3 regions of the Paraburkholderia sp. NPDC080076 genome follow, and region 2 is predicted to be linked to each of the others. Evidence: riboswitches for the same ligand, from Rfam matches in the RefSeq annotation. Region 2 holds a riboswitch; each other region holds the start of a gene.

Region 1 (7,877 bases), on a different contig from region 2:
GTCATGTCGGTAAAGCCGCTTCGGCCGTAACGCGCGTCGGGATCATTCCGGCGCATTGCTGTCTTCCGGCCAGCGGTTTTCGAACACGCAATCGACGAGCGGCATGCGGTTCGCCCAGCGTTCGGTTTCCAGCATCGGCTCGCTATAAAACTGGTCGACGTGGCCCAGACACAGAATCGCCACGGGCCGCGCGCCCTTGGGCATGTGCAGCAGTTGGCGAACCACGTCGACGTCGAACAGCGACACCCAGCCCATGCCGAGACCTTCGGCGCGCGCGGCCAGCCACATGTTCTGGATCGCGCACGCCACCGACGCGAGGTCCATCTCCGGCAAGGTGCGGCGGCCGAAGATGTGGCGCTCGCGGCCGTCCATCAGCGCCATCACCAGCAGCTCGCCGCAGTCCAGCATGCCTTCCACTTTCAGCTTCATGAACTCTTCGCGGCGTTTGCCGAGCGCGTCGGCGGTGGCGAGGCGTTCGTTCTCCACCGTGTCATGCAAAGCGGTCCGAAGCGCAGGATCGGTGATCCGCGCGATTCGCCACGGCTGCATGAAGCCGACGCTCGGCGCGTGATGCGCCGCGTCGAGCAGACGCTGCAGCACGGCGGGGTCGACCGGGTCGCGCACGAAATGGCGCATGTCGCGGCGTTCGTAAATCGCGCGGTAGACGGCGTCGCGCTCGGAATCGTTAAAAGGCTTCGCCATGGAACAGGGCGGCCGTGAAGGCCGGGTTGGAGGGCCAATAAGCGTGCATGTAAGTCGCCACGATCGAGCCGGCGCGATAGACGGCCTCGCCCGGCGCGTCGCCCTGCGGCCGGGTCGCTGAACGCAGCGGCGTAAGCGACGTGTTCAGCTTCGAGTAATGAAACGTATGGCCCGTCATCGGCCCGTGCAGGCTGTCGATCTGCTGCATGCCGAGCGCGGTGAAGCGCGTTTGCATCGTCGCGTGGCCGGGCAGCAGGCCGAGCATCGGTGTGGTCACGCCGTGCGTGTCGGTGAGTTGGTCGAGCAGATAGAGCATGCCGCCGCATTCGGCGACGAGCGGCTTGCCGGAGCTCGCGTGCGCGTGAATGCTTGCGCCGCTGCGGGTGTTGCCGGCCAGCGTGGCGGCGTGCAGTTCAGGGTAGCCGCCGGGAAGGTACAAAGCGTCGGCGTGTTCCGGTAGTTCTTCGTCGGCGAGCGGCGAGAAGAAGGCGACTTGCGCGCCGAGTGCTTCCAGCAGCGCGATGTTGGCCGGATAGATGAACGAGAACGCGGCGTCGCGCGCAATCGCAATCGTCTTGCCTTCCAGCAGGCGCGGCAGGACGTCCGATAAGGGCGCGCCGAATTCGACAGGCGGTGGCAGTTCGGCGAGCGCGGTGCGGCCTAGCGTGTCAGCGGCACGATCCAGGCGCGCGTCGAGATCGTCGATTTCGTCCGCCTGATGCAAGCCGAGGTGACGATCGGGCAGCGCGATTTCATCGCTGGCGGCAATGTGCCCGCACCAGCGCAACTCCGGCGGCAACGCTTCTTCGAGCATCTGCGCATGCCGCGCGGAGCCGACGCGATTGGCGAGCACGCCATAAAACGGCACCTGCGGCCGGAATTGCGCGAGACCGAAGGCGACCGCGCCGAAGGTCTGCGCCATCGCCTTCGCCGAAATCACCACGAGCACCGGCACGCCGAACGTGGTGGCGAGATCGGCGCTGCTCGGCGTGCCGTCGAACAGACCCATCACGCCTTCGATCAGGATCAGATCGGCTTCGGCGGCCGCTTGCGCGAGCAGCGTGCGGCAGGCGGCTTCGCCCACCATCCATAGATCGAGTGAGAGCACGGGCGCGCCGCTCGCGCGCGCCAGAATCATCGGATCGAGAAAGTCCGGTCCGGTCTTGAAGACGCGCACGCGTCGCCCCAGCCGCCGATGGTAGCGCGCGAGACCCGCCGTGATCGTGGTCTTGCCTTGGCCCGACGCGGGCGCGCTGATGAACAGGGCGGGGCACGCGGCCATCGCTCAGAACTCCACGCCGCGCTGCGCTTTCACGCCTTGCTCGCGATACGGATGCTTGACGATGCGCATTTCGGTGACGAGATCGGCGGCTTCGATCAACGCGTCCGGCGCGTGGCGGCCGGTCACCACCACATGCAGCATGGGCGCGCGCGCGGTCAGCACGGCGAGGACTTCGTCGAGCGGCAGGTATTCGTACTTGAGTACCGTGTTCAGTTCGTCGAGGATCACCATCTGGTAATCGCCGCTCTCGATCATGCGGCGCGCTTCGTTCCAGCCTTTGCGCGCGGTCGCGATGTCGGCGTCGCGGTTCTGCGTGTTCCAGGTGTAGCCGTCGCCCATCGTGACGAAATCGCAGTTGGCGATTGCGCCGAGAAAGTCGCGCTCCGACGTGTGCAGCGCGCCCTTGATGAACTGCACGACGCCGAGGCGCATGCCGTGGCCGAGCACGCGCACGGCCATGCCGAATGCGGCGGTGGTTTTGCCTTTACCGGTGCCGGTGTTGACGATCAGCAGGCCTTTTTCGACGGTAGCGTTGGCCTGTTTTTTCTCGTGGCCTTCGCGGCGACGCTCGGTCATGCGTTGATGCGATTCGGGATCGGTTTTCATGGCAGGTCCTGTTACTGAGTGTCGTTGTTCGGGTGTTCACTATCGGCGTGCGCGGCGCTCGAAGCAATCGCCACGGTGACGCCGGCATGGACGGTTTTGCGCACGACGAGGCGGGCTCGATCCGCATTGAGCGCGCCGGGTTCGCCGAGCCCGGCAGTCGCGGCAAGCAGCGCACACGGCTCGCAAACACCGTCCACGCCGAGATGCTCGCGCACCGCCGCCGAAGCCTCCGCCACGGGCATCGACGCGATCTGATCAAGGCTGAAGAATGTCAGCGGCAGCGCATGACGTGCGCAGAATTCGAGCAGGCCCGTTTCGTCGGCTTTGGTATCGAGCGAGGCCACGCTGCGGATTTCGTCGAACGAATGCGCGCCGAGCGCGGCGCGCACCGCGGCTTCGATCTGCTCAGCCGGGCTGTGCAAACGGCAACCGATGCCGACGCTCAGCGTTTTCATTGCGTATCCGTTTCGTCTGCGGGCGGCGTTGCGGCGTCGGCCTGCGCCGCCGCGCGCTCCAAGGCGAGCGACGCCACACCGCCGATCACCACGATCGCCGGCGAGCCGAGCCCGGCGCGCGCGACGGTGTCGGCGAATTCGCCGAGCCGCGCGAGCGCATGGCGTTGCTCGGGACGCGTGGCCGATTCGATCGTCGCGCACGGCGTGTCGGCGCTCATGCCGGCCGTGAGCAACGCGCCGACGATATCGTTGAGCCGCCGCATGCCCATGTAGATCACGAGCGTCATGCGGGTGGCCGCGAGCGCGGCCCAGTCCGGCTCGCCGCTGCCCGCGCCGTGTCCGGTGACGAACACCACGCCCTGCGCGTGATCGCGATGCGTGACGGGAATGCCGATTGCCGCGGGCGCCGCGATTCCCGCGGTAATGCCGTTGATGACTTCCACCTCGATGCCCGCCGCGTGCAGCGCCTGCTGTTCTTCGCCGCCACGGCCGAATACGAACGGATCGCCGCCTTTCAAACGAGCGACGCTGCGCCCGGCCCGCACATGTTCGAGCAACTGCGCGACGATGCCGTCCTGCGGCGTGGATGGATGGCCGCCGCGTTTGCCGACGTAGACGACGAGCGCGTCGGCACGCGCGAACTGCAGCACCTCGGGATTCACCAGATCGTCGACCAGCACCACGTCGGCCTGCGCCAATGCACGGGTCGCCTTGATGGTCATGAGTTCGACGTCGCCGGGGCCGGCGCCGATCAGCCAGGCGCGGGTCATCGCGGCGTGCATGGCGAGCGCCATGTCGTGACAAGCGGAAAGGGGTAAAGCGCGGACGGTCGCCAGGCGGCGGACTTTGGGGTCATGCGGTACGACGGATTCAGGCACGGCGCAATGTGTGGCGCGTAGCGATTCCAGCCGGAATCCGCATACGTGGACACACCATGTCGTGCTTCAGCGCCTTCACATCCGTCCCTCGCGGATTCCGGCTGCCGGCGGCGCGATGTTGCCCTGAGGTTCGCCGCCTCCGCGTCTGGCCGGTATCCGGGCTGGCGGCCTCATGCGCTTTGCCTTCCCGTCCGCATTCGCTGGAATGTGCTGGACAGTGGCATCGAAAAAACGCATGCGCGGCGCAAGACAACTCAAGATTGCGCCGCAGGTCGCTTACCGTTGCGGGGACAGCACAGGTTGAGCGCATGGAGCGCCGCCTGTTTCCCGTTTAACTGCACACGCGAATGCATGTGCGGGCACCAAACGCGCGCATACGATAGCACATGGCGCCCCGCCCGATAAGCGCTCGCGGCTTGCGGTTCCTTGACGGCACCGGGCCGCGGGCCTACACTCGCACGCACTTTGGTGCTCGTATGCGCGCTCGTGCGCATGCAGTTAAACGGGAAACAGGGTGCCCACCTGCCATGGATCGGGTCAACCTGTGCTGCCCCCGCAACGGTAAGCGAAATGTGGTGCTAAGTTCAGTTCATTAGCGCCGCGGAGCCGGCTTCGATGTCCACGCGCAAGGCCGCGTCGGCATATCACCACTGGGCGAGAAATCACTCGCCCGGGAAGGGGAAGCGGCGCTTTCGCCAGCCCGGATACCGGCCAGAATACGAAGGACGAACGCCGCGGGGATGCGGCGCTGCGTTCATGACCTCATTCCCGCTTTCTGTTTTTCTGTTGTCGCGGCAACGCCGTCGTTCGTCCCCGTGTTTTGTTATCGTCGTGGCTGGCCGGGCCTGTGCCTCGTTTTGCCCGGCGCAGGCAGATGGCCATACAGGCACAGCGGCGTGCGCGTGCAACTCCTACGGATGGACCTCACGATGCAAACTCAAATGCGCAAGATCCCCGTCACCATCGTCACGGGCTTTCTCGGCAGCGGCAAGACCACGCTGCTGCGGCATATTCTTCAGCATGCGGGCGGCAAGCGCATCGCGGTGATCGTCAACGAGTTCGGCGAACTCGGCATCGACGGGGAAATCCTCAAGGGTTGCGGCATAGGTTGCGATGAAAACGGCGTCGAAACCGAAGGCCAACTGTATGAACTCGCGAACGGCTGCTTGTGCTGCACCGTGCAGGAAGAGTTTTTTCCGGTGATGGAAAAGCTCGTGGAACGCCGCGATCAGATCGATCACGTGCTGATCGAGACGTCGGGTCTCGCGTTGCCGAAACCGCTGGTGCAGGCCTTCAACTGGCCGCAGATCAAGAACAGTTTCACCGTCGATGCCGTGGTGACTGTAGTGGACGGTCCGGCCGCGGCTAGCGGCCAGTTTGCCGACAACCCCGTCGCCGTGGATGCGCAACGCAAGGCCGATCCGAATCTCGATCACGAGTCGCCGTTGCACGAACTGTTTGAAGATCAGTTGTCCGCGGCCGATCTGGTGATTCTGAACAAGACGGATTTGCTCGACGACGCGCAGCAAAGCGCGGTTGAAGTGTTGCTCCGCGAGGAGATTCCGCCGCAAGTGAAGATCGTGCGCGCGCACATGGGGCAACTCGATCTGCACACGTTGCTGGGACTCGAAGCGGCCTCGGAAGACACGATCCACTTGCGCCACGATCACCACGGTTCCGCCGACGACGCCGACCACCATCACGACGAGTTCGATTCGGTGGTCGTGCAGGCGAATGTGTCGTCGCGCGAAGCGGTGATCGCTGCGTTGCAGCGTCTGGTCGAAACGAACACGATCTACCGCGTCAAAGGGTTCGCGGCGCTGCCGGCCGCGGCGATGCGTCTCGTGATCCAGGGCGTGGGTCGGCGCTTCGACAGCTATTTCGATCGACGCTGGCAGGCCGGCGAAAGCGGCCCGAGCCGCTTCGTGCTGATCGGCGAGGACCTCGATCAGGCCGCGTTGCAGCGCGCGTTCGACGCGGCGCTCGGCGTGCCGTCGAGCGTCGAAACGCAACAGGCGTGAGCGCTCATGCATCTGCTGCGTACCACGCCTGGCGGTTTTGTCGACGATACGCAAGGCGTGATCCGTATCGATCAGCAGCCCGCGGATATCGTGGTGCTCAGCTCCGCCGATACCACGCTGTCGCTGCTGGCGAGCGTTTTTCCGCGCCTCGGTGAGGGCTTCCCGAGCGTGCGGCTCGCGAACGTCACGTATTTGCGGCAACCGGCGTCGGTCGATTTCTATGTCGAAGACGTCTTGCAGCATGCACGCGTGGTGGTGGTCGATCATCTCGGCGGCGAGGCGTATTGGCCTTACGGCATCGAGCAGGTGGTGGCGCTCGCCGAGCGCAAGCAGCAGACGCTCGCGATGTTTTCCGGCGATCTGCAGGAAGATCCGAACCTGCTCGCGCGCAGCACCGCGAGCGCCGATCTGTGCCATCAGCTGTGGCGCTATCTGCGTGAAGGCGGCCCACAAAATGCCGAGGCGTTCCTGCGCTGTATCGCGCACCGTGTCTGCGGCTGGGGACGCGAACCGGCGCCGCCGCGCGCGTTGCCCGCCGCGACGCTCTACCATCCCGAGCGTGACACACCGACGGTTGCCGATTGGCAGGCGCGCTGGCGGCAGGACGCGCCGGTCGCGGCGATCCTGTTCTACAAGGCGCATCTGCAGGCGGCCAATACGGCCGTGTTCGATGCGCTGATCGACGCGCTCGAATCGCAAGGTCTGAATCCGCTGCCGATCGCGATCACCTCGCTGAAAGATGCGATGAGCCGAGACGTCGTGCAGTCGCTGTGCGCGCAGCACGAGGTCGCGTTGGTGCTGAACACGACCGCCTTCGCCGCGTCCGCGATCGACGACCCCGAGCCGCTTGCGCTCGCCGGCGACGCTCCGGTGTTCCAGGTGATCCTGAGCGGCGGCAATCGCGAGGATTGGGTCAAGGACAATCAAGGCCTCAATTCGCGCGATATCGCCATGCATATCGCGCTGCCGGAAGTGGATGGCCGCATCATCACGCGCGCGATCAGTTTCAAGGGACTCGCGTACCGTTGTCCTCACACTCAGGTCGACGTGGTGCGTTATCAGCCTGACGCCGGGCGAGTGGGCTTTCTCGCTGAACTGAGCCGGCGCTGGTGCCGTCTGCGTTCACTCGATAACGCGGACAAGAAACTCGCGCTGATCCTCGCCAACTATCCGATGAGCGAAGGGCGCATCGGCAATGGCGTGGGCCTCGATACGCCCGCCTCGGTGGTCGGCATTCTGTCGATGCTGCGCGCCGAGGGCTATCGTCTCACCGACTTGCCCGCGAACGGCGACGCGTTGTTGAAGAAGCTCACCGAAGGCGTGACCAACGATCCGGTCGTGCGCGATCTGCGTCCCGCGCTGCAAAGCCTCGCGCTCGACGACTATCTCGCGCACTTCAATGCGTTGCCCGCCGAGGCGCGCCAGGCGCTGAACGCGCGTTGGGGTACGCCCGAACAGGACCCGACGCTGCGACGCGGCCGCTTCATGATCGCGGGCTGGCGCTGCGGACAGGTCTTCGTCGGCATTCAACCGTCGCGTTCGCGCGAACAGGGCGACTACGCGAGCTATCACGACGCCGAACTCGTGCCGCCGCATGCGTATCTGGCGTTCTATTTCTGGTTGCGTCACCAGTTCGGCATCGACGCAGTCGTGCATGTCGGCAAGCACGGCAATCTGGAATGGCTGCCCGGCAAGAGCGTCGCGTTGAGCGATGCCTGCTGGCCCGATCTGATTCTCGGGCCGATGCCGCATCTGTATCCGTTCATCGTCAACGATCCGGGCGAGGGCAGCCAGGCAAAACGCCGCGCGCAGGCCGTCATCATCGATCACCTGATGCCGCCGCTCACGCGCGCCGAAAGTTACGGACCCTTGCAGGATCTCGAGCGCCAGGTCGACGAATACTATGAAGCGCTGATGGTCGACCCGCGCCGCT
Region 2 (7,877 bases):
CGTCGTCGGCACCCAGTTCGGCGGCCCATTGCGCGAGCCGTTCGAGGTCGATGCTCGAATTGCGGCTATGCAGATCGAGATGACCCGCCGCCAGCTTGCTGAGCTTGCCGAAGCCGCCGCACACGCTCAGGCGCTCGACGGGCGCGCGCTTCATATGCTTGAGCACCGCGCCGACGAAGTCGCCCATTTCGATCAATGCGATATCCGGCAGGCCGTAATGCGCGCGCATTGCGTCCTCGCTCGCGTTGCCGGTGCAGGCGGCGAGATGCGTGTAGCCGTTCGCGCGCGCGACGTCGATGCCCTGATGGATCGACGCGATATACGCCGAGCACGAGAAGGGCCGCACGATACCGGTGGTGCCGAGGATCGACAACCCGCCGAGAATGCCGAGGCGCGGGTTCATCGTTTTCAGCGCGAGCGCTTCGCCGCCTTCCACGCCGATCGTCACTTCGAAGCCGCCGCCATACGCATGCTCCGCCGCGAGTTCGGCGAGATGCTCGGTCATCATTCTGCGCGGCACCGGGTTGATGGCGGGTTCGCCGACCGGCAGCGTCAATCCCGCGCGCGTCACCATGCCGACGCCCGGCCCCGCGCGAAATATCACGCCCGGTTCGGCGACGAGGCGCACGCGAGCGAAGACGACCGCGCCGTGCGTGACGTCTGGATCGTCGCCGGCGTCCTTGACGGTGCCGGCTTCGGCGCCGCCGCTGCCGTTGTCGATCAGGCGGCAGAACACCAGCGGCATTGGCACATGCTGGCCCTTCGGCAACACGATCTCGGCGACCTCGCTGACGACACCCGCGAGCAACAGACGCGCCGCCGCCAGCGACGTCGCGGTGGCGCAACTGCCGGTCGTGTAGCCGCTACGCAGCGGCGCGGGGTGTTCGGGCGTTTCTTCGCGCATCAGGGTTTTTGCGGTAAGTCGGTGTTGGTGGTGCTTGTGCCTTTCGTAGCTTTCGCTTCGTTCGTGACACTCGTGGAGCTCACGGCGTTCGCGTCGTTCTTGGCGTTCGTGCCGGTCTTAACGTTGGTAGCGTTCGTGAAACTCTCGGCAGTCGCGGCGTCAATCGCGTTAGCGGTTCCAGCGGCGTTCACGTCCCCGCCCCCGACCGGCTTCGTCACCTCCAACAGCGTAATCGGCAACGCCTGCCGCCACGTATCGAAACCGCCGAGCGGTTGCGCATCCGCCAACGCGATCCGTGTCAACGTCCCGCCATGCCGCTCGCGCCATGCCGCCAACGCCGCCTCGCCTTGCAACGTGACCGCATTGGCGACCAGCCGGCCGCCTTCGCGCAGACTGGCCCAGCAAGCCTCCAGCACGCCCGGCGCCGTCACGCCGCCGCCGATGAACACGGCGTCCGGCACCGGCAACCCCTGCAGCGCTTCAGGTGCGCGGCCCGCCACGAGTTGCAGTCCCGGCACGCCCAACGCGTCGCGATTGTGTTCGATAAAGCGTTGCCGCTCCGCGTGTCCTTCAATAGCGATCGCGCGGCAGGTGGCATGCGCGCGCATCCATTCGATACCGATCGAGCCGCTGCCCGCGCCCACGTCCCACAGCAATTCGCCCGGCGTGGGCGCGAGGCGCGCGAGCGTGATCGCGCGCACGTCGCGCTTGGTCAACTGGCCGTCGTGGCGAAAGGCGTCGTCGGGCAAACCGCAGGTCAGCGGCAGACGCGGCGCGCCTTCAGTGGCACGGCAGTCGAGCGCGATCAGGTTCAGCGCGGCCACCTCGCCCGCGGACCACTGATCCGCGCGGCCGTCGATGCGCCGTTCCAACTCGCCGCCCAGGTGTTCCAGCACGCTCATGCGGGTCGCCCCGAAACCGCGTGCATTCAGTAGTTCTGCGAGCGCCGCGGGAGTGCGGCCGTCCGCGCTCAGCACGAACACGCGCGCGCCGTCGTGCAGATGCGCGTTCAGCGTGGACAACGGCCGGCCCACCAGCGACACCGTCGCGATGTCCTGCAACGGCCAGCCGAGGCGCGCGGCCGCGAGCGACAACGACGAGGGCGCGGGCAGCACCCGCAACTCCCCCGCCGGCAATTGCCGCGCGAGCGTCGCGCCGACGCCGAACAGCATCGGGTCGCCGCTCGCCAGCACGCACACGGCGCCACCGCGCTCGGCGAGCAGCGGCGCGAGATCGAACGGACGCGGCCACGCGGCACGGCGCGCAGTGAGGCGCGCGGGCAGCATCGCCAGATGGCGTTCGCCGCCGTACACCACTAATGCTTCCAGCAAAGCACGCCGCGCGGGCCTTCCCAAACCGGCGAAGCCGTCGTCGCCTATGCCCACCACCGTCAGCCACGCCGGCATGCATCCATCCTCGTTCTGTGTCTTCAAATAATGCGCTGTGCCACGCCGATCAAAGCGTCCAGCCTCGTTGTGCTGTTCGAAAAAAGGCATAATACAGCCGCCGGTGCCCTTCGGGGCCGAAGAGGGAACACAGTGCCGCTGTGGCTGCCCCCGCAACTGTATGCAGCGAGTCCGCCTGCGCTCCACGCCACTGGTTCGACCGGGAAGGCCGCGGCGGACCACGACCTGCCAGCCAGGAGACCTGCCGGCGAGACTGTTCGTGCCAGCCAACATCGGGCGGGGTGTACCGATGCCGTAGCAATGCCCGCCTCGCGGCTTGCTCGGGCCGTCGCGCGACGCTAAACCCGGTGTCCGTCTTGAATCAAGCTTCGCCTTCCACCGTTTTATCCGACGCGGCTCTCACGCTGCGGCCCTCGGCGTGTCCGGGGCTGCTGCGCATCATCGCCGCGCGCGACGGCGGGATTTGCCGGATCAAGTTGCCCGGCGGTGAGTTGAGCGCGGCGCAGGCTCGGGCGATCGCGCAGGCCAGCGCACGGTACGCGGCCGGGGTGATCGAGCTGACCAATCGGGCGAATGTGCAGGTGCGTGGGGTGAAGCGCGATGACGAGGCGGCCTTGATTGCGGCTTTGGTCGATGCGGGTCTCGGGCCGATGCCGGCGACCGGCGCGGGGAACGCTGCGGATAGGACGGTGGCGGATAACGCTGTGGAGACGGGGATAGCGGACGCCGTGGATGCGGAAGGCGAGAACGCGACGGATGCAACCATCGCGAACGCAGTGAATACGGAAGCTGAGAACGAGAGCGCTGCGGACGCACTCGCCGCAGCCGCAGCCGCAGCCGCAGCCGACGACGTGCGCAACGTAATGATCAGCCCCGCTGCCGGACGCGATCCGTTCGCCCTGTTCGACACGCGCCCGCTATGCGCCGAGTTGCTCACGATGCTGCAAAGCGAAGCGCGTCTCGCGGCGCTATCGCCGAAATTCGCGCTGCTGCTGGACGGCGGCGAGCGGCTCGCGAGAGTGGATCATCCGCACGATGTGTGGCTGGCGGCATCGCAAGAGGCGGATGGCGTGCGGTTCGTGTTCGGGTTGGCGGGTTGTCCGCCTGTTAGCGAGTCTGCTGGCTCTTTAGCACACAACGAGCGCATCGCACCGGAAAAGCCCCGCGCAGACGGCACAGGCGCATTAGCCGCGATAGTTCCTTCGCAAGTCACCGCACTAGTCCGCGCGCTGCTCCTCACATTCCTCGACCTCGCTGCCGCCGACGCCACGCGCATGCGCCATCTGCTAGCCGCGGATTCCGTCAATGCTGTACTGCGTCACGCTCAGCGATATCTCGACTTCCCACTGACGCAGAACGCGAAGCTGGCCAAGTGGCATCGCGTTACACCAGCCGACGCCAGCCTCCGCCTCGGCGCCCACGCTCAACGCGTGGCCGAAACCTGGCACGTCGGCGGCCAGCCGTCGCTCGGACGCCTCGACGCCGACACCCTTAACGGCCTCGCGACACTTTCGCAACAGCACGGCAACGGCACGCTTCGCCTAACACCCTGGCAGAGCGTGCTGCTACCCGACATCGCCACGCACGCCGTCCCGACAGTGCTGTCCGGTCTGAACACGCTCGGTCTCGCCTGCGATCCCGCGCAAGCCATCACGCGCCTGATCGCGTGCGCCGGATCGAGCGGCTGCGCGAAGGGCCTCGCCGACACCAAGTCCGACGCGCTGCGCCTCGCGGCCCGCCTGCCTGCGGACGTCGACGTGCATCTGAGCGGCTGCTCGCGCTCGTGCGCCGCCGCGCATTGCGCACCGTACACGCTGCTCGGAGCCGCGCCCGGCCTCTATGACCTTTATCGACGCGACGGCCAGCCCGGTTTCGGCCAGTGCGTCGCGCGCCAACTGACGATCGGCCAGGCCGCCGACATGCTCGAACGCCTCGCCCGGAGTGACACCGATGCTTGATTACATTCGCGACGGTCAGGAGATCTATCGCCAATCCTTCGCGACGATTCGCGCGGAGGCCGACTTGTCGCGCATTCCCGCCGACCTCGAGAAACTCGCGGTGCGCGTGATCCACGCGTGCGGCATGGTCGACGTGATCGACGATCTGCAATCGTCCGCAGGCGCGGGCGCAGCGGGCCGCGAGGCGCTCGCGCAAGGCGCGCCGATCCTGTGCGATGCCGGCATGGTCGCGCAAGGCATCACGCGTGCGCGGCTGCCGGCGCACAACGAAATCATCTGTACGCTCGCGCATCCGGACGTGCCGTCGCTCGCACGCGAACTCGGCAATACACGCTCGGCGGCGGCGCTCGAATTGTGGCGGCCACATCTGGGGGGCAGCGTCGTGGTGATCGGCAATGCGCCGACCGCCCTCTTTCATCTGCTCGATATGCTCGACGCCGGTGCGCCCAAACCCGCGCTGATTCTCGGCTTTCCCGTGGGTTTTGTCGGCGCGGCCGAATCCAAAGCCATGCTCGCCGACGACAGCCGCGGCGTGCCCTACGTGGTGGTGCATGGCCGGCGCGGCGGCAGCGCGATGGCGGCAGCCGCGGTGAACGCGCTGGCCACGGAGGTCGAATAAATGACGGCGCAAGGACGTTTGTTCGGACTCGGCGTCGGCCCCGGCGACCCGGAACTCATCACACTGAAAGCGCTGCGTTTGCTGAAGGCGTCGCCGGTGGTCGCGTACTTCGTCGCCAAGGGCAAGAAAGGCAACGCGTTCAGCATCATCGAGGCGCATTTGCACGACGCGCAACAGCATCTGCCGCTGGTGTATCCCGTCACGACCGAAGCGCTCGAACCGCCGCTTTCGTATGAAGCGATCATCGCCGACTTCTACGACACCGCCGCGGAAGTCGTCGCCACTCACCTCGATGCGGGCCGCGACGTCGCGGTGATCTGCGAGGGCGATCCGTTCTTCTACGGCTCGTACATGTATCTGCACGACCGCCTTGCGGCGCGCTATGAAAGCGAAGTGGTGCCCGGCGTCTGCTCGATGCTCGGCGGCGCCGCCGTGCTCGGCGCGCCGCTGGTGTATCGCAACCAGAGCCTGTCGGTGCTCTCGGGCGTGTTGCCGGAAGACGAACTGCGCCGGCGTCTCGCCGATGCCGACGCCGCCGTCGTGATGAAACTCGGCCGCAACTTCGACAAGGTGCGGCGCGTGCTCGGCGAACTCGGTCTCGCGGACCGCGCGCTCTACGTCGAACGCGCGACGATGGGCAATCAACGCATCGTGCCGCTCGCCGAAGTGGATCCGATGGCGTCGCCGTATTTCTCGCTGCTCGTGGTGCCGGGGGAAAAATGGCAAGGATGAGCGCGCCCGCGATCGTGATTCTCGGCACGGGCGCGTTAGCGACGGCGCGGCGCATTCAGGCGTTGTATGCCGGCAGCCAGGTGCATGCGTTGCAAGGACGCGTCGAAGCGGACGTGTCGTATAACGAACTCGGCGCGCATCTGCGGGAACTGTATGCGCGCGGCACGCCGATCGTCGCGTTGTGCGCGACAGGGATCGTGATTCGTTGCCTCGCGCCATCGTTGTCGAATAAGGGCGTCGAGCCGCCGGTGCTGGCCGTTGCCGAAGACGGCAGCGCGGTCGTGCCGCTGCTCGGCGGTCTCGCCGGCGTCAACCTGATGGCGCGCGAAATTGCCGCGATGCTGGCCGTGCCGGCCGCCATCACGACGAGTGGCGAATTACGTTTCGGCACCTGCGTGCTCAATCCGCCCGACGGCTATACGCTCGCCGACATCGGCCAAGGCAAGCGCTTCGTGTCGGACCTGCTGGCCGGCGAAAGCACGCGCATCGAAGGCGAAGCGCCGTGGCTCGACGACGCGCAACTACCCCGCTCCGCCTCGGCGCGTCTTGCGATTCGCGTGACGCCGCGAGCATGGGACGGACGCGAGGATGAACTGGTGATTCATCCACGCAGCGTGGTCGCGGCGGTGACGGGCGTGGATGGCGACATCGTGGCGCGCGTGCGCGAGGCACTGGACTCGCATGGTCTCGCGCCGCTGTCGCTCGCGGCCTTGCTGGCATCCTCTGATCGCATGGCGGACCCGGCACTTGCCGAAGCCGCGGCGAACCTGGACGTGCCGTTGCGTTTCGCGCTGGCACGCCCCGAAGATGGCAAGCCGCCTGCCAACCTGCTGCACGCCGCGCTGCGCATTCCCTATGAGACGTTGCACGACGATGCAGTTGCAGGCGTCGCGCTGGCGTTGGCGCCGCTCGCCATCGATGCGGACACGATCGGCCGCAAGCGTGGCCGCCTGACCGTGATCGGTCTCGGGCCCGGCAGCGCCGATCTGATGGTGCCGGCCGCTCGCACGGCGCTCAACGTTGCCACCGATATTCTCGGCTACGACACCTACGTAAAGATGGCCGGCCCGTTGCGCGCCGACCAGCGCGTTCACGGCACGGACAATCGCGAGGAAATGCAACGCGCGCGGCATGCGTTCGAACTGGCCAGCGAGGGACGCGCGGTGGTCATGGTGTCCTCGGGCGATCCGGGAGTGTTCGCGATGGCCGCGGCGGTGCTCGAAGCGCTGGAGTCGTCGGATAACGCGGATTGGGCCGCGGTCGAACTAAAGATCGTGCCTGGTGTATCGGCGGCGATGGCAACGGCGGCGCAAGCAGGTGCGCCGTTGGGTCACGACTTCTGCATGCTGTCGCTGTCCGATAATCTGAAGCCTTGGACGATTATCGAAAAGCGTCTGAGGCATGCCGCCGAAGCGGACCTGGTGATGGCGTTCTATAACCCGATTTCGCGCTCACGGCCGTGGCAGCTGGATAAAGCGCTGGATATCGTGCGGGAGTATCGTGCGGCGCAAACTCAGGTGGTGCTGGGCCGAGACATCGGTCGACCCGGCAGCACGCTGAGGACGATCACGCTAGGCGAACTGCGCTCGTCCGATGTGGATATGCGCACGATGGTGATTGTGGGGTCGTCGACGACGCGGCGGTTTGGCAACGTGGCAGAAGGTCGTGAGTGGGTTTATACGCCTCGGTGGTATGAGTGAGTGGGCAGGCGGTGGTTATGGTGTTTTTCTGTGTATGAACCGGCGTATCGCGAGGCAGCAGACGAGCACAGGTGTGCCGATAAGTAGCGTAGCCACGGCCCAATAAAGGTTCATGACATACGACAACATATCGCCCTCGTTATCTGCCTTACTGCCTTCGCCCGTGACTGACAGCCAGAGTCTGACTATCGCACTGACAGATGACGGGATATGCAACGGGTATGTTGTGTACGGACTCGACAGGTACCATCCAAGATCACTAATGGCGAGAAGTGCAAGTAAAGATGCAATGAGGGTTACGGAAAAAGGCATCCTGGGAGTCTTCTTGCCACTCTTTCTTGCAACGAGATAGCGAGGCAGCCATCCTTTGAATTTCGCCAGAGCTAAAGCAATCAATAACGTAGAAACTAGCCAGTAGAGCAGCCACGCAAGCACGTTGATGTCATCAGGATTTGCCAGATATTCCGTGTTCGTGCAGCGTAGCCAGAATAGGAAAAATGCTTCCTCGCTGCTGGACATTTCGACCGGAAGTATGTCGAGAAGATGCACTGCGTACCA
Region 3 (7,877 bases), on a different contig from region 2:
GGTGATGCAGCTCGAACAGGAGCGAGGATTCGATGCGGAAGAAAAAGCCGCGCTGGCCAAGACGATTGTTGAAACAACGGGCAAGGCGACCGTAGAGGAAATTTTCGCACAGAGTGTGACTGCACTACGCGAATCACTCAGGGATTCACTCAGTATTGAAAGGCTCTCAGATTCATCCATAACTATCAGGAAGCGCTTGAGTCGGGAAATATCTGACTTACGCCTGCGCTCGAACATCAATCTTGCGATTGGCATGGCAATCACAATTAGTGGGCTATATTTGTTGTGGACCACCGTTTCGATAATTGATGCATCAGCTCTGTTGAAAAATCTCGCATCAGAAGGAGCTGAAACCAATGCAAAATTCGTCAAGAACCTTGTCCTTCCGATGTTCCCAAGGGTGCTTTTGGTGGTCTTCATCGAAGTCTTTGCATATTTTTTCCTGCGGCTGTATAAGGCTGGGCTTGAAGAAATTAAATACTTTCAGAACGAACTGACAAACGTAGAAGCCAAGCTGGTCTCCGTTGAATTTGCGCACATCACGGGATCGACAGAGTCTTTGAAATCAGCGCTAGAAACCTTGTCGCACACGGAGCGGAACTTTGTCCTCGAAAAGGGGCAGACGACCGTGGAGCTAGAGAAAGCGAAATCCGAGTCAGAACTGACGCGCAACATCATCAAGACTATCCCATCCCTGTTCAAAAGGAAGGAAAAGTAGTTTGATCGACACGAATTGAATTGCGCGCCTTTTCAATGGAAATTTCAATAATCCTCTAGATAAAGCATCAGATTTCACGAGCTTTTTCTCTGAATGGAACACGAGTCGTGCTGGGTGCGTTGACAGTCATCGGGGCCTGCGCTATATGGCGTTGAGCGTTGCAGGAGGCCGCGATGCTGGACGAGGACAAGGTGTTCGCTGGCGACACGGTATGGGACATATTCCTTGGTGCAGGCCAGGTCGAGGAAGTCACACCGGATGGTGGTTTCTCGGTGCGCTATGGTGCGCGCCGCACGATGCGCTACACGCCTGACGGTTTCTTTTCCGGCGTAAAGCGGGTGTACTGGTTCAATCCGATCGTTGTCGTGCCGCGCAAGGGGCAGTACCGGCGTATCGAGTTCATCAAGTCACTTGTTGATGTGCTCGACCGCTACAGGGGTGTCTAGGAGAAACCGTCATGAACTGCGAGGTCTCCACCGGAACCCTGAGCTGTGCACCGGCCCAGGGAAGCATGGCGGGTGCCGTGTGCGACTCGCGCTACCGTACCGACGTGGTGTTCGATGCGCACTCCGCAAGCCGTTACAGCGGCGTCTTCGTGGTTGATCCGGGTGCGGTGCTTGTGGTGTCTGCCTCCGATCTGGCCGGCGGCACGATGAATGTTTTCAAGGTCGCGCTTGCGTCAGGAGACATGCCGCAGGGCTATGCGTGTCCCACGCTGTGCGATGAAGGGTCGTCTGTCATTCCACCCGGCGCGCTTTTTCCGACGATCACGCATCAGAAGGCCGTCATCACCAATGGTGTCCCCTGGGTCATGAGCGATTCCGACGACACGAAGCTTATCAGCGTGCCTGGTGCGTACCGCTTTGAGCTGTCCGGAGATGCACTGGTGGGCGAAACCTATGTCGAAGCGCGACTCGTGCGCGGCGGCAGTGTGCCTGCCCTCCTGATCTTTGGTAGCGCCGGGGCAACCGGGGAATAGCACGATGATCCTGTTCGACAGCCGCAGCGCCAGCGTGACGAGTCCCACCTTCATGGTGCGTCCCGGCAACGGTGTTGTGCTCAGTGCCTTCGGCCTGGTACAGATGCTGGATGGCACGCCGCAGATGGCGGTAGTCGAGAAGGTACGGTACGAGGACGGCATCATGCCGCAGGGCGGCGCGTGCGAAGATCTGGAGCCGCCGCCCGCGATGGTGCTGCAGGCCGAGGACGTGACGCAGTGCGGCGTGTGGGGGCTGACCGCATGCCAGAACCTCGCGCTGCTGACCGTGCCGGGTTCGTACCGGCTGAACCTGAACGACGCCTCGGCTATTGGCACCGTGTATATCGAGGCCGTTCAGATCGATGCGCAGGCGGCGGCGCTCGTGCCGGATGACCTGTTCCTGGGCGCGGTGAGCTGCGCCTGCGGTTCATGAAGGAGTCGAACATGGGGAACAACTGCTGCCCGATGTCCACCATTCCGGTCACGTTGCCGCCGTCCGGTCCGGCCGGGGGCGACCTCACCGGCACCTATCCCGATCCGTTGGTTGATCCGCTGAAAGTGGCGGACAGAATGAGCGGGAATTCGAACGCGCTGCTGGTTCTCGCGAATGCACTCTGCGCGAAGCTGGATGAGTGTATTGCTTCGGTGTTCAAACGATGTGATGGGTCGGCTCATGTTGCAGGCGATCTGATTCCGACGTGTCAGGAAATGCAGGATGCGATTGCCAGGGTGTCGTCTTCGCTGGTTGATTGCAACGGCAACCCGTTTATGCCGGGCGCGCATGTGCCGACCTGTGACCAGGTCGACAGCAGGATCACGCAGGCGGTCGGCTCAATTCCGGCCGACAAGTTCCTCCAGAACGTGCAGGACGATCCCACAACCCACACGATTACCTTCAAGGTGGCGGACGGCGGCGGCACCTTCACTGTCAATCTCTCGGACCTGTTGCCGATTGTCGTAGGCCAGGGACTGAGCGGAAACGGGACCGTTGCCACACCTGCCGATATCAGGCTTGCGCCGTCCAGCGGACTGACTGTCAGTTCAACCGGTACAGCGGTAAAGCTGTCAGGCGACGCCGCCAATGCGCTGGCGCTCGGCAGTGACAAGGGTCTATATGTCCCGAATCTGTCGGGCGGCCAGACATCGCAGGTAACACAAAACAAGGACTATGGTCAGGCCGATTGACACAAAACACCTGCGGCGTCCTGATTCTACGGACAACCGAAGACTGTGTGCCAACAACTAAGTTGTTGAATTCAAACAGAATGGATGTTTGTGGACCTTGTGCGTTGCGAGATGAAATTATCCACAGATGCTGTTCGCAAGCCTGTGGATAACCACCCCACAACCGCCCCAACTCCTTGACGCAGAACCCTTCTTGACCACTGCGCGCAAAGCACGGAGAGCGAAGTGCGAGAGCAAGACGCGGAGCGCAACCACCAAACCGGTTGCGCTCACCAATTCCAAAACATCAAACCGACTTCACCGCCGACCTTCCCCCCACCCGCATAAACGCACTCCGCTCAACCAGCGCCCCAAACAGCAGCCCGATCGTCGCCCACATAATCGCCTGCATGCCCAGCGCCGCGACGCGGAATTTCCACAGCAGCACCGCCGGGAAAGCCTCCGGCACTTCGTTGATCGTGGGCATCGACAACTGCACCGCGGCGATGATCGCGATTAACACCACCGCCCCCACAATCGAGCCATTCCACGCGCCAAGCTTCATGGCTGCACGGCGCCGCACCTTGAGCGAAAACACCATCGCGGCCAGCGATATCGCAATCATCAGGAAGAACAAACCCGTCCGCGTCCCAATCGTTTCAGGGTCGCCGACCGAAGGCGGGTTCGCCGGATACTTCAGATTCGGCACCACCGCCAGCGCAATGAACGCGCCAAGCGCAAGCCACGCGGACAACGCGCGCGGGCTCAATGCGCCCACTCGTCCATAGGCGTACGCGAACACCAGCGAGAACAGCCCGCCGAATGCCGCGCCGTAAGTCACCACGCCAGTCAACAGGCCGATACCCCGCTGCGTATCGCGGCTCACAATCTCGGGTTCAGCGGCCTCGCCTTTCGCGGCGTCGGCCTTTTCTTCGAATGAAATCGCCTGATTCACCTGCGGCTCGCCCACCACCCGGGCAAAGCCGAACGTGAGGAGTCCCGCGGCGATGCCTGCAAGCATCCCGCGTACCAACAATTTACCAACCATGGTCGACTCCGTTAGTGGCAGGGAAAGCCGAGCAGATGGCGGCCGTCGTGCACGAACTCATGCACGTACATGCCCGGCACCAGCGAGGTGGCGCCCTGTTCCGCACCCACGAAGTAAAGCGCGAGCAACAACAGCAAACCGCCGAACACAACCCAGGGCAACAACTCGCGCAGCGGAATCGGCGTGGGTTGCGCAACGGGCTGGTTGGCGGGATCGAAAATAGCTTCGTTCATGATGGACATCTCCTGGGGTAACGCGCCCCGATAGTCATTGCAGAGGATTGGTGCGAAGCTCAGGTCTGGCTTTCGGCTTGTGCTGCCGATTACAGTGGCGCGACCGCGCCGGGCTCTCACCGGCTTCCGCGCTTCGCAGTCCCGCTATTCTACGCGCTAAACTTCGGCACCCGGCAACGCAAAACGTACGGTTCATCCCGCTCGCGTTCGCCTTCGGGGCGCGGCTTCACAGGACATGAACAGAATGGACACTCGGCTGTTACTGATCAGCCACGCATCGACCGCCGCCCAGCGCGCAGGCCGTTTTCCCGCTGACGACCCGCTCGACGCCCGCGGCCTCGCCGAAGCCCACGCCGCGCGCACACGTCTGGCGACAGCGAACGACGCGGCCGCTTTCGTCAGCCCGGCCGTCTGCGCGCGCGAGACGGCAGCCGCCCTGGGCCTCGCGGCATCGGTCGACGCCGGTCTGGCGGATATGAACTACGGCGCATGGCAGGGGCGGCGGCTGGCCGACCTCGCTGCCGAAGCGCCGCAAGACCTCGCCGCATGGGCGCGCGATCCCGACGCCGCGCCGCACGGCGGCGAGTCGTTCAGTCAGCTCGCGAAACGGGTAGGAGAATGGCTCGACGCGCAAAACGGCGCGAAGGATCGTGCACCGAACCATGCGCGCGACGTGATCGCCGTCACCCATGCGCCGGTGCTCCGGGCAGCGATCGTGCATGCGCTAGGGGCATCGCCCGCCGTGTTTCCGCGCATTGAAATCGCGCCGCTTTCGATAATCGAGTTGCGGCGCTCGTCGCGCGGCTGGACATGGTGGCCGGCCTCACGCTAGCCACCTTCGTGCGGCGGTTTACTTACCCGACACCACCAGACGCAGCTTGTTCGAACCGGTCGGCGTCAGCGTGATGTCGGTCCGCTTGCCCTTCGCACCCAGATAAAAGTGCTGATGTCCCGGCGAATTCTGATCGTGGGTGGCGTCCGGCAGACACGATGCGATGTCCGCCGCGACAGCTTGCAGCGCGTCTGCATTCGAACCGGCGTCGTGATGCGACGTCCAGTTGCATTGATACGCACCGCGACTCGCCGAACATTGCGCGTCGTCGCCATAAGGTTGCGCGACGCCCTTGCCGTCGTCCGGCGTCAATGAAGCGAGCCCGCCAGGGGCGGCCGCGACGATCCGTTTCAGCGAAGTACACGGGCTAGGCGCATCGTCGGCATATGCGCTGCCGGTCAGCAAGACGCCCAGCGATGCAGCGGCAAGCGCGGTGACAAGTAATCGGGTTCTGTTCATGTCGGCGCGGTCCTTGAAGTCACTCACAGGTATTAGCGCGGTAGCACGCTTCGTGCCCATGCGCACTCACAGCCCAGTACCAAACAAAGCCGCCAGCCCCTGCGCCGAAGCAAAAATCCCTTTGGCATCGTGCCCGACACCATCGATCACATACGTCTGATGCTTCGCCAATCCTTCCGGATGCCGCAACGCCATATAGCGCGCATAAGCCAGCCCGCGCCCGAGCCGGTGTTCCCCTTGCGTCAGCGCGGCGCATGAACGGTCGAGCGCCGGATGCTGCGGATCGCAATCCGCGCCGCCGAGCAGCACGGTGACGTCACGCTGCGCGTAACGCGCTTCGAGCGCTGCGGCAGAAGCCGCGTCGCCCGCATAGCCCGGCAAATCCTCGAGCCCATATTTCCAGCGATTGAACGACGGACACATCGCCCGATCGAACTCCGCGAATTCGCCGGACGCAACCGGCCGCATCGCATCGAAGTACACATATGACGAAGGATTCGCGACCACGTAGCGCAGCGCGATGCCGCGCGCCGCGAGCGGCGCCTCGTCGCGCGCCACCACCGCATAGCGCTGCACGACTTGCGCGCCGCCCGAGTGTCCCGCGATCACCACTTCGGCAAGCGACGCGAACTGCTCGCGCGAAGCAAGCGTATGCAGAATGGCGTCGAGCACATCGAACGAACTGATCGGCGCGGGACCTTCGGCGTTCTCGCCGCCCATCCAGCTCGTCCAGTCCCAATGCAACGTGGACGACGGCACCTCGTGCGCCTCGACATCCGCCGTCGCGAGAAACTGCGGCACGATCAGCAGCGTATCGGCCGCACTGCCGCCCGCGAGCGCGCACGAACGCTGCGCGAGTTCGAAATACGTGTCGCCGTTGCGCAAGCGGCCATGAATCAGAATCACGGCGCGTTGGACTTCGCGCGTCGGCGCTAGCCAGTCGCCGTTCGAAAACACGGGCACGGTGCCGCTGCCGGCTTGCGTCGTGACGCTCAGATGCCGGCTTGCGACGACCGTGACCGGATGCTCATTCGGCGCGCGTTCGTCGTCTGTGATGAAAGGCTGGGTCATGCAATAGGCTCGTGGTTGATCAATGGGTGACGGGCCTCGCCGCCGCGCCGCCCGACATGCGTCCGGCGCGCGTGAAGTACACCATCGCGAGCGACACGAAGCCGGCAAAAATCAGGTAGAACGCGGGCGTAAGGCTGCTGCCGGTCACGCGCGTCAAGCCGGTGATGGTGAGCGGCGCCATGCCGCCGAACAGCGTCACCGCGATGTTGTACGAGAGCGCCACACCCGCCGAACGGCTGCGCACCGGGAACAATGTCGCGAGCATGCCGGGATGCGCGCCGGACATCGCGGCGAGGAACACCGTGGCGATCATCTGCGCGATGAACAGATGCCCCGGCGTCGGATTCGTCACGACGAAGTGATACAGCGGATACACGCAGACCATCCACGCGATCACGATCGGATAGAACAGCCTGTATGCGCCATAACGATCGGCGAGCTTGCCCGACAGCGGAAACAGAAACAGATTCAGCACGCCGGACACGAACGCGCCGAGCAACGCGGTGGAGAGCGGCAAATGCAATTGCCGTTCGACATACACCGACAGATACGAGTGCCACACATAATTGGTCGCGGCCCCGATGATGATTACGCCCATCGCGCAGATCGCCGCATCGCCGTTGTCGCGGAAGAACTGGCGGATCGTGACGCGCGGCGGTTTGTCCTTGTGATCGAGCAGCCGCTCGAACTCCGGCGATTCGGCCACGCGATGCCGGATGTAGAAGCCAAACGGCCCGGCCAAAGCGCCGAACAGAAACGGCAATCGCCAGCCCCACGCCACCAGTTGCTCATGCGTGAGTTGCGTGGTCAGCAGATAGCCGACCCCGGACGACAACAGCAACGCGAACGCCTGCGCCGACATATTGAAGCTGCCGTAAAACATCTTCTTGTGCGGCGGCGCATACTCGACCAGCATCGCCGATGCCGTCGCGAACTGTCCGCCCACGGAGAGCCCTTGCAACAGGCGCGCGAGCACCACCAACAGCGGCGCCGCGATGCCAATGCGCGCATAGCCCGGCGTGAGACCCATCAGCAGCGTGCTGGCCGCCATCGAAATGATCAGCAGCGAAAGCGCTTTGCGGCGCCCCGCGCGGTCCGCGTAGATGCCGAGCAGAATGCCGCCGATCGGCCGCACGATGAAACCGACGGCGAACGTGGCGAGCGTCAGCATGATCGACACGAATCCACTGCCGCCGGGAAAGAACACTTGCGCGATGATCTTCGCGAAGTAGCCGTAGATCAGAAAGTCGAACCACTCTAAGCCGTTACCGAGGACGGAGGCGAAGATCGCGCGCCGCACCATCGACGGACTCAAGCCGTTCGACGTATCGGCTCCAGACGTGGCACCGTCGCGCTGATTGAAGGTCGCTTCG

The links. Region 2 has a riboswitch for cobalamin ahead of cobG (precorrin-3B synthase). Riboswitches for the same ligand answer to the same signal wherever they lie in the genome.
Region 1: it holds a riboswitch for cobalamin, as region 2 does, so the genes downstream of both, cobW (cobalamin biosynthesis protein CobW) here and cobG (precorrin-3B synthase) in region 2, are expected to answer to the same signal.
Region 3: it holds a riboswitch for cobalamin, as region 2 does, so the genes downstream of both, ACQKRQ_RS34190 (CbtB domain-containing protein) here and cobG (precorrin-3B synthase) in region 2, are expected to answer to the same signal.

What each region holds. Positions count from the first base shown of each region.
Region 1 is NZ_JBNNWQ010000018.1:97,275-105,151, forward strand. Features, by position in the region: gene ACQKRQ_RS40530 (DUF4136 domain-containing protein) at 1-30, shown strand, start outside; gene bluB (5,6-dimethylbenzimidazole synthase) at 43-702, opposite strand; gene ACQKRQ_RS40540 (cobyrinate a,c-diamide synthase) at 686-1,984, opposite strand; gene cobO (cob(I)yrinic acid a,c-diamide adenosyltransferase) at 1,988-2,590, opposite strand; gene ACQKRQ_RS40550 (cobalamin biosynthesis protein) at 2,602-3,045, opposite strand; gene cobA (uroporphyrinogen-III C-methyltransferase) at 3,042-3,815, opposite strand; cobalamin riboswitch at 4,054-4,305, opposite strand; cobalamin riboswitch at 4,373-4,653, shown strand; gene cobW (cobalamin biosynthesis protein CobW) at 4,853-5,944, shown strand; gene cobN (cobaltochelatase subunit CobN) at 5,951-7,877, shown strand, end outside.
Region 2 is NZ_JBNNWQ010000001.1:1,289,029-1,296,905, reverse strand. Features, by position in the region: gene ACQKRQ_RS05820 (cobalt-precorrin-5B (C(1))-methyltransferase) at 1-904, opposite strand, end outside; gene cbiE (precorrin-6y C5,15-methyltransferase (decarboxylating) subunit CbiE) at 904-2,310, opposite strand; cobalamin riboswitch at 2,395-2,573, shown strand; gene cobG (precorrin-3B synthase) at 2,658-4,268, shown strand; gene ACQKRQ_RS05805 (precorrin-8X methylmutase) at 4,261-4,887, shown strand; gene ACQKRQ_RS05800 (precorrin-2 C(20)-methyltransferase) at 4,888-5,619, shown strand; gene cobJ (precorrin-3B C(17)-methyltransferase) at 5,616-7,319, shown strand; gene ACQKRQ_RS05790 (hypothetical protein) at 7,335-7,877, opposite strand, start outside.
Region 3 is NZ_JBNNWQ010000011.1:220,463-228,339, reverse strand. Features, by position in the region: gene ACQKRQ_RS34220 (hypothetical protein) at 1-718, shown strand, start outside; gene ACQKRQ_RS34215 (hypothetical protein) at 892-1,164, shown strand; gene ACQKRQ_RS34210 (hypothetical protein) at 1,176-1,697, shown strand; gene ACQKRQ_RS34205 (hypothetical protein) at 1,702-2,130, shown strand; gene ACQKRQ_RS34200 (hypothetical protein) at 2,142-2,882, shown strand; gene ACQKRQ_RS34195 (CbtA family protein) at 3,169-3,909, opposite strand; gene ACQKRQ_RS34190 (CbtB domain-containing protein) at 3,921-4,142, opposite strand; adenosylcobalamin (AdoCbl) riboswitch at 4,145-4,298, opposite strand; gene ACQKRQ_RS34185 (histidine phosphatase family protein) at 4,387-4,974, shown strand; gene ACQKRQ_RS34180 (hypothetical protein) at 4,993-5,433, opposite strand; gene ACQKRQ_RS34175 (alpha/beta hydrolase) at 5,500-6,504, opposite strand; gene ACQKRQ_RS34170 (MFS transporter) at 6,524-7,877, opposite strand, start outside.